Regions from separate parts of the Pseudarthrobacter sp. CCNWLW217 genome, predicted to be linked through region 2. Evidence: riboswitches for the same ligand, from Rfam matches in the RefSeq annotation. Region 2 holds a riboswitch; each other region holds the start of a gene.
The links. Region 2 has a riboswitch for thiamine pyrophosphate ahead of V9L18_RS03045 (FAD-dependent oxidoreductase). Riboswitches for the same ligand answer to the same signal wherever they lie in the genome.
Positions count from the first base shown of each region.

Region 1: linked by a shared signal. The riboswitch ahead of V9L18_RS12260 (ECF transporter S component) and the one ahead of V9L18_RS03045 (FAD-dependent oxidoreductase) in region 2 are both predicted to bind thiamine pyrophosphate.
Region 3: linked by a shared signal. The riboswitch ahead of V9L18_RS16295 (bifunctional hydroxymethylpyrimidine kinase/phosphomethylpyrimidine kinase) and the one ahead of V9L18_RS03045 (FAD-dependent oxidoreductase) in region 2 are both predicted to bind thiamine pyrophosphate.

Region 1 covers NZ_JBBCBT010000009.1:136,546-140,618, forward strand. Annotated here, with positions in the region: gene V9L18_RS12255 (ABC transporter ATP-binding protein) at 1-1,141, opposite strand, end outside; gene V9L18_RS12260 (ECF transporter S component) at 1,141-1,761, opposite strand; TPP riboswitch at 1,826-1,968, opposite strand; gene V9L18_RS12265 (heme-degrading domain-containing protein) at 2,042-2,584, shown strand; gene V9L18_RS12270 (hypothetical protein) at 2,735-4,073, shown strand, end outside.
Region 2 covers NZ_JBBCBT010000002.1:94,567-98,639, reverse strand. Annotated here, with positions in the region: gene V9L18_RS03055 (thiazole synthase) at 1-458, opposite strand, end outside; gene thiS (sulfur carrier protein ThiS) at 462-698, opposite strand; gene V9L18_RS03045 (FAD-dependent oxidoreductase) at 695-2,035, opposite strand; TPP riboswitch at 2,028-2,146, opposite strand; gene thiE (thiamine phosphate synthase) at 2,174-2,926, shown strand; gene V9L18_RS03035 (RNB domain-containing ribonuclease) at 2,990-4,073, shown strand, end outside.
Region 3 covers NZ_JBBCBT010000014.1:95,625-99,697, forward strand. Annotated here, with positions in the region: gene rplU (50S ribosomal protein L21) at 1-115, opposite strand, end outside; gene V9L18_RS16295 (bifunctional hydroxymethylpyrimidine kinase/phosphomethylpyrimidine kinase) at 388-1,962, opposite strand; TPP riboswitch at 1,945-2,041, opposite strand; gene V9L18_RS16300 (Rne/Rng family ribonuclease) at 2,174-4,073, opposite strand, start outside.

The DNA.
Region 1 (4,073 bases), on a different contig from region 2:
CGATGCGGGCGATCAGCTGGTCGGCCTTCCATTTGTAGGGGTCGATGCCTGCGCCCTGACTCAGGTCCACGGTGGCCGAAACGTTTCCCCCTACGGGTGCCAGCAGGCCGGCCAGGGTCAGCGCGAACGTGGATTTTCCCGCACCGTTCGGACCTGTGATGGTGAGCGCCTGCCCGGCGCGCACCTGCGCCGAGATGCCCTGCTGGACCGGAACCGGAGGGATCGCTTTGAAGCGGCGGCGGCGAGGCCGCTCCCGCGAAACGGCAAGGTCCTCGGCCGCCAGCAGCAGGTCCCCGGAGCCGCCGGAAGTCCGGTTCCGCGTGGCCGGAACAAAGCCGGGGACCCACACACCGGCAGCAATCAGCATGTCCCTCGCCTCGGCGAGGACCTGGTCCGGCGGCCCGTCCAGCAGCACTGCGGGATCGGTTGCGGAGCCTGGCTGCAGCACCACGATCCGGTCCACGAGGTCCTTCCAGACGGACACGCGGTGCTCCACCACAACCAGCGTGGCCCCGGTCTTGTCCAGGCAGCGTCCCACGGCGTCGCGGACCTCGAGGACCCCGGTGGGATCCAGGTTGGCCGTGGGCTCGTCCAAGAGGATCAGCCCGGGCCGCATGGCCAGGATGCCGGCGAGCGCCAGGCGCTGCTTCTGCCCGCCGGAAAGGGCCGACGTCGGGTGGTCCAGCGGCAGGTGGGAGAGCCCGACGTCGTCAAGCGCCTCGTGCACGCGCGCCCAGATCGCATCGCGCGGCACGGCGAGGTTCTCGGCACCGAAGGCGACGTCGTCGCCGAGCCGGGAGAGGACCACCTGCGTTTCGGGATCCTGCTGCACCAGCCCGGCGCGGCCGCGCCGCTCACGGGGGGAAGCGCCATCGATCCGCAGCGAACCGGATTCGTCGGAATCGCCTGCTTCGCCGTCGTCGTTCACATCCCCCAGCACCCCCGCGAGAGCGTGGAGCAGCGTGGATTTGCCCGCCCCTGACGGGCCCAGCAGGAGCACACGCTCCCCGGGCTTGATGTCCAGGTCCAGGGCGTGGACAGCAGGCCGGGACCGGCCTGCGTGCCGCCACCCCCAACCGCGGGCAGTGACGGCGGCGGGCCGCATCGCAGCGGCTGTGCCGTCGTCGTAGGCTGCGGGCATTAGGAGAAGACGGGCTCCGACGCAGCCTTGCGGGACGCGAAGGAGCTCAGCACACCGGTCCTGGCCAGGCCGCGCGTGGCGATCCAGGACAGCGCGCCGGCGATGATCGCGCCCGAGATGGCGGTAAATACGATGTACGCGAGCTTGTCACCGGCGGCGTAGGCGATGTTCCAGCCCCAGGGGGCGAAGGAGTCGTTCAGGCCGCAGAACAGCCCGGCCGCAGCGCCGGCCAGCAGCGCGACGGGCAGGTTGAACTTCTTGTAGACGAAGATGGCGAAGATGATCTCGGCACCCAGGCCCTGGACGAAGCCGGAAAACAGCACGGAGGCGCCGTACGGCGAGCCCATGATCAGTTCACCCATGGCGGCCACCGTTTCGCAGAAGAGCGCGGCGCCCGGCTTGCGGATGATCAGCATGCCCAGCACGGCGGGGATCATCCAGCCGCCGGCGATGAGGCCGGTCAGCGGCGGGTAGACGGCGTTCATGGGCGGCGAAACCGCGGCGGCGCCCTGGGACCACGCCCAGAAGATCACGCCGCCGGCGATGGCGATGAGGGCGGCCACCACGATGTCAACGATGCGCCAGGTGTAGCCGGTCTTTTTGATTGCTGCAGTGCTCATGTGATCCTCCTGAGGAACAGGAGGGGAAAGTGTTCCGGCGGTCGGCTTGCCACCGGTTACCGCACACTTCGAGAACTCGACTCCCTTGCGCCGGTACTAACCGGATCAGGTTCGAGGGTCTGCGGCTGTCCCGCACTCTCAGCGCCCACCTGCGGTTCCCTGGCAATGCCAGTGATGCCCGACGGCGGCGCTCCCCTGTCGTTAATAAAGCTGGTCTTTGAATATTCTGCCCTGATGGGCGTGGTCCAGTTTACACCGCTGGGGCGGTAGATTGTGGGCCATGACTGCCAACAACCCGACTGTGACTGCGTTCAATCCCGACTCAAGGCTGCCCCAGCCATCAGGCCTGCTCGAGGCCCTGATTGACCGGATCGAGGCCGAGATCACCGAGCTGCAGTTTCCGCATTTCACCAAGGACGATTCCCTCAATCTGGGGTTGCTCCTGGTGGAGCTGGGGAAGACGCGGCGGCTTCCCATCGCGATCGACATCACCAAGGGCGAGCAAGTGCTCTTCCACGTGGCCTTGGATGGTGCCACGCCGGACAACGAGCACTGGATCAGGGCCAAGCAGCGCACCGCCGCCCGGTATGAGATCCCGTCATTGCTGGTGGGACTCCGCGGCAGGCTGCACGGCGGGCGGATCGAGGACCACGGGTGGTTCGACGAGTCCACCTACGCACCACACGGCGGCTCCTTCCCGGTGTACGTGGCCGGGGTGGGTGCGGTAGCCACTGTCACCGTTTCCGGGCTGCCGCAGCAGCAGGACCACGACCTCGTGGTGGAGGCCCTGCGCGAAATCCTGGGGTCCATGCGGGCCGAATGAGCGCGGCCCAGGGTCGGGCTTCCTGACACTCCCGAAGTTGACACGCTCCCCCTGACGACACGAGGATGAAGTCGATCCGGAAAGCGTTTTCTCACTGGCGCAGCCGTGGAAGCCGCCGTCAGATCCGGCAGCCTTCAGGAGGGCGGGCATTTGAGCAGCCAGCACACCATCGACCGTCAAGCCCTGGTCCGCAGGCATAACGTGGAGCAGCGGAGCCTTGATCCCCGGAGTCCGGTTTCCGTGGGCAACGGCGAGTTCTGCTTCACGGTAGACCTCACCGGGCTCCAGAGCCTCCCGGCCGAGTACCCCGTAGGAGGGCCGCCCGGCACGCTGCTCGGCTCGCAGTCCCAATGGGGCTGGCACTCCGTCCCCGCGGCCGAGGAGTACAGCCTGGCCAGTTCCACGGTTCTGTACGATTCCGCGCGGGGCCCGGTCCCTTACCTGGACATGGTGGGCGATATCGTGGACGGCCGGGAGACTAAGGCGTCCCGCGCCGAGACCTGGCTGCGGGCGAACCCGCACCGCCTGGACCTGGGCCGGATCGGGTTCGCGTGGACGGATCGGGCCGGGGCGCCACGGCCGCTCACCGCGGCAGACGTCGTCGACCCCGTCCAGACCCTGGACCTCTGGACCGGGACGGTCACCAGCACGTTCAGCCTCCGGGGCCATCCCGTCAAGGTCACCACCGCCTGCCATCCGGACCGGGACCAGATCGGCCTGATCGTGGAGTCCGCGGCCCTCCAGCACGGGCTGGTGGTCACGTTCGCCTTCCCCTATGGGTCCGAGGCGTGGCATGACGCCGCGGACTGGAACCGTCCCGCGGACCACACCACTACCTTGGCGGAACCAGCGGGCGGAGCGGACGGCCTCCAGCACTGGACGGTGGACCGCGACCTGGACGGATCGGGGTACCAGGTGACGGTGTCCGGGAGGAACCTCCGGCTGGACCAGTCGGGGGCCCATAACCTGCTGCTTGGCGCCGACGCCGGCCAGGACGTCCTTGACCTGGCCGTCCAGTTCACCAGCACCGGGCAGGGCGAATGCATCCTGCGCAGCTCTGGCGGCGCACCCTCGACTGGGACTGGAACCGCCGTCGCCCAGGCCTCCCGCGACCACTGGCCGAAGTTCTGGCAGTCCGGCGGCGCCGTCGAACTCCATGGCACACCCGACCCGCGGGCGGCTGAACTTGAGCGCAGGATCGTCCTGTCCCAGTACCTCACGGCGATCAACTGCGCCGGGTCCCTGCCACCACAGGAGACCGGGCTGGTGTGCAACTCCTGGCGGGGACGCTTCCACCTGGAGATGCACTGGTGGCACGCCGCGCATTTCGCCCACTGGAACCGCACGGAACTGCTGCTCCCCAGCCTCCGCTGGTACCGAACCATCCTTGAGTCCGCGCGGCAGACGGCCAAGGCCCAAGGGTACGACGGCGTCCGCTGGCCCAAGCAGGTGGGACCGGACGGGCGCGAAAGCCCCAGCCCGATCGGCA
Region 2 (4,073 bases):
CGCAGGGCCAGGACGGGGTCGTCATTGGTGTAGGCGAACACCTTGAAGCCCCGGTTGACGAGCTGTTCAGTCGCGTCCACGAGCTCAACGGCGTCCGGCAGGAGGGTCTGTTCGTCGGCGATGACCTCAAGCTTGACCCAGTCTGTTTCCAGCGCCTCGCGGGCAAGTTCAGCCGTCATCACGGCATCCCGCGCAGTGAAGCAGCCGGCAGTGTTGGGCAGGACCCGGATGCCATGGTCCAGCAGGAGCTGGAAAAGGGAGCCGGTTTCGGCTGGCGAGTATCGCCGCATGGCCACGGTGGTCAGCTCCGTCCCGGAGGCCAGCAGGGCCGCGCCCAGCCCATCAAGGCTTGGCGCGCCGCCGGTGCCCATGATCAGGCGGGAGCCGAGCTCGACGCCGTCGATCACGAGCGCGTCCGGGTGCCCGGTCGGGTTAACGGTATTGATGGTTTCGGTCATGGTTCAGCCTCCCTGGACTGCTGTGACCAGTTCGACGTCGTCACCTTCGGCGAGTGCCGTGACGTACCACTGGCTGCGGGGTACTACTTCGGAGTTGTGTGCCACTGCCACACCCAGTTTTTGCCCGTCGGTAGCCTGCCCGTTCGCAGCCAGGGGACGGCCAGTGACCTGGCTGACCAGGGTGGTAATTGACGCGCCGTCGGACACGCTGTGCAGCGAACCATTGAGGGTGATGTTCATGCTGTTTCCTTGGTGGGTTGGAGGATGGCGGCACGGCGTGTGGAGAATCTGGCCGGACTGAACGGGAGCCAGCGCGGGTCTGTGCGTCCATCCATGAGGTCCCGGCAGATGGCGGCGGCTGCAGGTGTCAACAGCACACCGTGGCGGAAAAAACCCGTCGCCACGATCAGGCCATCCACCGGTCCGTGGTTCCCTGGGAGGTGGACGCGGCCCAGCAATGGAGCGTTATCCGGCGTAGCAGGACGCGCCCGGGCTGTACTTTCCAGCAGTTCCAGCTCGGCGACCGCCGGCACCAGGACCTGGGCATCGCGAAGCAGCTGGTAGACGCCGCCTGCCGAGACGCCGCCTGCCGAGACGCCGCCAGCCGACGTTCCTGTGCCGTCCTGGCGGCGCTCCGGACTGGAGGCTGCCAACGCGTCCTCGCGCTGGGTGGCACCGATGACCACAGTGCCGTCACGCCTTGGAACGATGTAGACGGGAACACCGTGGACCAGTCCGCGGACAGTGGCGGTGACCAGAGGGCGGAGATGCTCCGGGACGCGCAGCCGGAGAATGTCGCCGTGCACGGGGCGCAGCGGCAGCTGGAGTCCATCGGGCAGCCCGCCCAACGACGCCGCTCCAAGCCCGTTGGCCACGATGGTTTCGCTGGCGGTCACCGAGCCCCCACCGGCCAGCCGGACACCGGCGACCCGGCCGTCTTTCCAGGCCAGCGACGACGCACGGTCGGCAACGGCGAATCCGTGTTCGGCTCCTGCGACGGCGGATCCTGAATCCTCCCTGTGGCTGGCCAAAGCCTCCCGCAGGCACGCCACCAGCTTCCGCGGGTCCACCTGGTGGTCAGCGGGAATGTCCAGGGCGCAGGAGATCGCGGGGCTCAGGAGGGCTTCGCGGCTGCGGGCTTCGCGCACCGTCAGTGGTTCAACGTCCAGCCCGTGGGCCCGCTGGACTGATCGGAGGTCCATCAGCGCACGGCGGTCGGCCGCGTCCGCGCCGACGGCCAGCGTGGGGGTGGGCAGGTACCCTGCATCGCCGGGAACGTCCCGGGCCAGGTCCGCCGCGAAGGCCGGCCACAGCCGGGACGATTCAAGCATCAGCTCCAGGAGTTCTTCCTCCTGGTAGTGCAACTCACTTACCGGGGCGAGCATGCCTGCCGCAGCCCAGGAGGCGCCGGAACCGGGGGCATCATCAATCACAACCACAGAACGGCCCGAGCGCCTGGCTTCCCAGGCTATGCCGTGCCCGATCACACCCCCGCCGATAACGGCGACGTCAGCAGAGAGGTCGGCGAGAGCGTCACTGGGAGCGCCGGCGGACGGACTGCCGGTTGGCGGTATCATGTGGTTCCTTCCCTACGCCGGTACTAGCCGGATCAGGTCAAGCGGTCGGCTCTGACGCCCTCTCAGCCCGGCGCTTTATGACAGCTGCCGCGGGCTCCCGCAGTACCTGCCCAGTTTAGAGGAACTACTCTGGTTTCCATGAACGCAGCCCTTCCTGACAGCATTGCCGTCGCCAACAGCACCTTCCTTTCCACCAGCCATGCTGAGGCCCTGGGCGGTGCCCGGCTGTACCTGTGCACGGATGCCCGTAAGGATCGCGGTGACTTCGCCGGGTTTGTTGATGCGGCCTTCGCCGGGGGCGTGGACATCATCCAGCTCCGCGACAAGACAATTGAGGCAGCAGAGGAGCTGGACCTACTGGCGGTACTGAAGGAGTCCGCACTGCGCCATGGACGGCTGTGGGCGGTCAATGACCGGGCCGACGTCGCGGTGCTCTCAGGTGCCCCGGTGTTCCATATTGGCCAGAAGGACCTGCCGCTGAAGGCTGCACGCACCTTGTTGAACGGCAATGCAGCCATCGGTCTGTCCACCCACACCACCTCACAGATCGACGGCGCGGTCTCGGCCTCGGCCGCCGTCACAGCCGCGCCCACTGGGCTGGACTATTTCTGTGTTGGTCCGGTGTGGGCCACCCCCACCAAGCCCGGCCGGGCCGCCGTCGGGCTCGACCTCCTCAGGTACGCCGCGGGGGCAGTCAAACAGGCGGGGTCCGTGCCCGGCGTGGCAGAGGTACCCTGGTTCGCCATTGGGGGCGTGGACCTGGGCAACGTGGAGCAGGTGGTGGAAGCGGGCGCCCGCCGGATCGTTGTGGTCCGGGCCATCACCGAAGCCGCCGATCCCGCAGAGGCCGCCGCGGCACTGCTTCGGGCCTTGGACGCCGCCGGCTCCTAGGCCTCCGGCCCCAAAGAGGGGATGGCGTGCATAATCAGCGAAAATCGGGCTAACCTGAATTTCGTGTCACATCATCGGCTGGCCCCAAATGTCCACGAGCACACCAATGCCCTCGAGGAGGCACTGAGTGCGCTGCGGACCGAGCTGGAGCTACCGGGCGACTACCCTGCCGACGCCGTCCGAGATGCGGAAGCCGCTGTCTCCTCAAGGCAACTGCCTGATGCCGACCTGACAGGCATTGATTTCCTCACTATTGATCCTGAGTCCTCCACCGATCTAGACCAGGCCCTGTTTATTGAGCGCGCCGGTAGCGGCTATCGGGTCCTCTACGCCATCGCAGATGTACCCGCATTCGTGGTGCCCGGCGGGCCGCTGGACGCCGAGACCCGCCGCCGGGGACAGACGTTCTACGCGCCCGACGGCCGTATCCCGCTTCATCCGGAGGTCATCAGCGAGGGGGCCGGCAGCCTCCTGGCAGGCCAGCTCTGCTCTGCCTTTGTGTGGGACTTCCACCTGGACCAGGCTGCCCAGGTCACGTCCGTTTCGGTCCAAAGGGCACGGGTCCGCAGCCGGGCCAAGCTCAGCTACAAGGGCGCCCAGGCTGAACTCGACGCCGGAACGGCCTCGCCGGTATTAGAGCTCCTTAAGGAGGTTGGCCTCAAGCGTGTTGAGCTGGAGCGGGAACGCGATGGCGCGAGCCTGAACATGCCTGAGCAGGAGATCGTGCAGCTTCCCGATGGCGGCTATCGGATCGCTGCTGCTCCCCAGCTCCCGGTCGAGGACTGGAACGCCCAGATATCGCTCATGACAGGAATGGCTGCGGCCACCCTGATGCTTGAGGGCAAAGTCGGCATCCTGCGGACCATGCCCGCCCCTGACGAACGGTCCCTGGGGCATTTCCGGCTGCAGACCGAGGTTCTGGGCAAGCCCTGGGACGGGAAAGCGGGCTACGGGGAGTATCTCCGCACGCTTGACCCCACGGATCCGCGGCAACTGGCCATCATGCATTCGGCGGGAATGCTTTTCCGTGGTGCCAGTTATACGGCGTTCGACGGCGAAATCCCCAATGATGCCCGCCAGTCCGCGATCGGAGCCGCCTACGCCCACACCACCGCTCCGCTCCGGCGGCTGGTGGACCGCTTTGTCC
Region 3 (4,073 bases), on a different contig from region 2:
GTGCGGGCAGCTGAATGGTGCTGCCGGCTCCACCGGGGACGCGGTTCAGGGTAACGAAGTCTCCAACGGAAACCTTCTCTTGGCGGCCGCCTGCGCGGACAATCGCGTACACCACTTGGGAACTCACTTCTCTCGACGTTTATTACTAGATTTGCGTGCGGAACCTGGGCCTATATTTGGCTGGGCTCTCGCTGTGCCTCAACGCCGTGGGGTCGTAACCCAAGTGTTGGCGTAAGCACCGAAGATCTAGAATACGCTAATTTTGCCTTCGGCCGCAAATGAGGCTGGTTCCGGCGGGCTGTCCGTGATAAGCGCCACAAGCGTGCGCAACACTGACAATCCGGAACCGTGCCCGACTATCGTACCGGCTGGATGGGCCGGGGAGCGTCAGGCGTGCAGCCGCGGCGCGTCGAAGAAATCAACTTCGAAACGGCACGACTGGTTGAAAGCGACGACCATGGCAGCACGCTCGTCCTCCGAGCCCCGGCGTCCGGCTTCGTCTGCCAGGGCAATAGCTGTACGGGTGGCCTGCGCGAAGTCCTCGTCGGCGTACGTCCGCAGCCACTCGGCGTACGGGTGGTCCGCCGGGGCGCCCGCGGCAAGGAATTGCGCGTGGAGGGTCTGTCCGACTTCGGCGTAGAGCCAGAAGCAGGGCAGGACCGCTGCCACCAGCACCGCGTAACTGCCCGATGCGGAGGCGGCCAGCAGGTGGTCCACATACGACTTTGTGACAGGACCGAGGACGGGCTCCACGGTTCGCGTACTGAGCCAGGTCCGATGCAGCTCCGATTCAACCTCCAGGCATTGCTGGGCTGATCGGGCCCAAAACAGCTGTGCGGCTTCGGTGGGGGCCAAGGCGCTGGCCCGTGCCAGCACCCGTGAGTACCCATTGAGGTAGATGGCATCCTGGGCCAGGTAGTAGGCGAACTGCTTTTCGGGCAGGCTTCCTGCCACGAGGTTCCGGATGAACTCGAGCTCATAGATGGCGGCGAGGTCTGCGGTGGCCTCCGCACGGAGGAGCTCGGCGAAGCCGCCCTCGCCGAGCTGGGCCGGTTCCAGGACAGGCCCTCTTGCCGCCTGCAGGTGGTGGAAGTGGTGGACGGGACCGTTTCCCGCACCGACGTCCAGGCCGTCCGAGGACACCAGGGCACCTGCCAGCCAGGGCTTGACGTGCCGCAGTGAGGCCTCCCAGTCCCCCAGACGGGCCTGTGCCGTTGCCATGGCCGACGAGAGCGAGCAGCCCGTCCCGTGGCTGTTGCGGGTGGGGATCCTGTCCCCCGGAACCTCCACAATTTCCTGGGCAAGCAGTCCGCCAGTATTGACGAGGGCATCCGGGCAGGCGGCGCCGTCGAGATGTCCCCCCTTCACCAGGATGGTGGAGCCGGTGTCCGCCGCCAACCGCCGGCCCTGTTCCAGCGCTTCTGCCCAGGAGCCGGCCTGGGCCTCTCCGAGCAGCATGGCCAGTTCAGCGAGATTGGGCGTGATCAGGTCCGCCAGCGGGAGCAGTCCGCGGAGGGCAGCCTCGGCAGACGCCTGCAGGAGCCTGTCGCCGCTGGTAGCCACCATGACGGGGTCAAGGACTACGACGCCGGGACGCACCTTTTCGAGCCAGCTGCGGACCGCTGCCACCACCTCGGCATCGCCCAGCATGCCGATTTTGACGGCATCAATGGTGATGTCATCGCTCACGGCTTCCAACTGCTGGACCAGGAAGGCGGCCGGCGGCACGTGCACCGCGCGGACGCCCTGAGTGTTCTGCGCTGTCAGCGCGGTGATCGCGGCCATCCCGTAGCCGCCGTGGGCTGCGATGCTTTTCAGGTCGGCCTGGATGCCGGCGCCGCCGGACGGGTCGGACCCTGCGATGGACAGCACCCGCGGAACGTCCCGGAGGACCGGGGCCGGCGCTGCCGGGCTGAGTACAGGTGCCGGGGGCAGGACAGTAGTTGAAGACAAGGAAGACATCCCTTCGCCGGTGCTAGCCGGACAGGTTCAACGGGTGTGGATCTCAGCCGGCCCTTGCGCGGCACCCCGTGTCGGTAACCAAGCCTAGCGTTTCAGTGCCCGGCCCGGCGTCAAATGGCCTGGTCACATGAAGCCGTTAACGCGCGATGCCCGGACGCGCCCCTGCGAAGGGTCGTGTCCGGGCATCCTGGCTGATGTCCTTTGCGGAGGATCAGAGCTCGGAAGCAGGTACTCCTACCCCGAGGATGATTGGCGCCTCTGCCTGTTTCTTGTCGCCTGCGGCGGTTGTGGCCGGCTCAGGCGCCTTGGCCGCGTGGGAGTGGCCGCCGGCTGCTGCGTGCGTTGCCTCGTGGTGTTCTACCGAGGTTGCGTTTGCCGCGCCCTGGGCCCGGCTGGCGCTGCGGTTGCGGCGGGGCCTGCGGGTACGGGACTGCTCAGCGGTGTGGTCTGAGTAATCCTTCTCCTCTACCGCAGCATGCGGCACATCGGTGCTTGGCTGCGGGGCAGCCTGCGCAGGCTCCGGAGCGGCAACGGCGGGCTCGCCGAGGTGCGCGAAGGCTTCAGCGAGCCTGTCGAGCGTCAGGGCCGGCTGCTGCGGCTGGTCTGCCGCGTGCTCCACGAACGGCAGCACCACCTGTTCCCCGCCGAAAGTGAGCACGGCAGCAGGACGTCCGGACGCGTCGGCGTCATGCTGGCGGGCTGTTGCCGGTGCCTGGCCTGTTGTTGCCGGGGCGGCGTGGGCCTGCTCCGCCGTCGGCCGTGCTGCCGCTGCAGCAGGGCTTCCGGCCGCCGCAGCTCCAGCAGCGTGGGCTACCTCGTCGTCGTGCAGGTGCGCTGCGTGCGCCGCCGCGGCGATGTTGGCCAGGGCCAGCCTGGTGGCCTCAGCCTTGGCGTGCCGCTCGGCGTCGCTGGGATCCGGGTGGACCGTGTGGACCTGGACCGGTGCGGACGGTGCCGCCTCCAAGGGAACGCCTCCGCGTCCACGGCGCCGCTTGCGGTCGCCACGTGCGCCGGGCTGGCTGTCAGCCCGCTGGCTTTCCGGGCGCTGGTCGGGCCGCGGGGTGTCCGTGCGGTGAGTGTCCGTACGCTGCACGTGGTGCTCGGCAGCCACCGTGTTGGCGCGACGGTGCTCCACGGGATCGTCGTGGGTGACCACGCCGCGGCCGGCACAGGTTTCGCACTGCTCGCCGAAGACTTCCAGCAGCCCGGTGCCCATGCGCTTGCGCGTCATCTGAACGAGCCCCAGGGACGTTACTTCTGCCACCTGGTGCTTGGTGCGGTCGCGGCCCAGGCATTCCACCATGCGGCGCAGGACGAGGTCGCGGTTGGATTCCAGGACCATATCGATGAAGTCGATGACGATAATGCCGCCGATGTCGCGGAGCCGCAACTGGCGTACAACTTCTTCGGCAGCTTCGAGGTTGTTCTTGGTGACCGTTTCCTCGAGGTTGCCGCCGCTGCCGGTGAACTTGCCGGTGTTGACGTCCACCACGGTCATGGCTTCGGTTCGGTCGATGACCAGCGAACCGCCAGAGGGCAGGAAGACCTTGCGTTCGAGTGCCTTATGGATCTGCTCGTCGATCCGCCAGGCCGCGAAGATGTCCTGGTCCTTGGTCCACTTTTCCAGGCGGCCCACCAGATCGGGGGCCACGTACGTGACGTAGGCCTCGATGGTGTCCCATGCCTCCCCACCGGAAACGATCAGCTTGGAGAAGTCCTCGTTGAAGACGTCCCGAACCACCTTGATGGTGAGGTCCGGTTCGCCGTAGAGAAGTTCCGGGGCAAGGATCTTCGTGGACGTGGACTGGCTTTCAATGCCCTCCCACTGGGCGCGCAGACGGTTGATGTCGTGCGTAAGCTCCTCTTCCGAGGCGCCTTCTGCGGCCGTGCGGACGATGACGCCGGCATGCTCCGGCAGGCGGTCCTTGAGGATGCGCTTGAGCCGGTTGCGTTCGACGTCGGGCAGCTTACGTGAAATTCCCGTCATGGAGCCGCCGGGTACGTAGACCAGGTAGCGGCCGGGGAGGGAGATCTGGCTGGTCAGGCGCGCGCCCTTGTGACCCACGGGGTCCTTGGTGACCTGGACCAGGACGGTGTCGCCGGACTTCAGG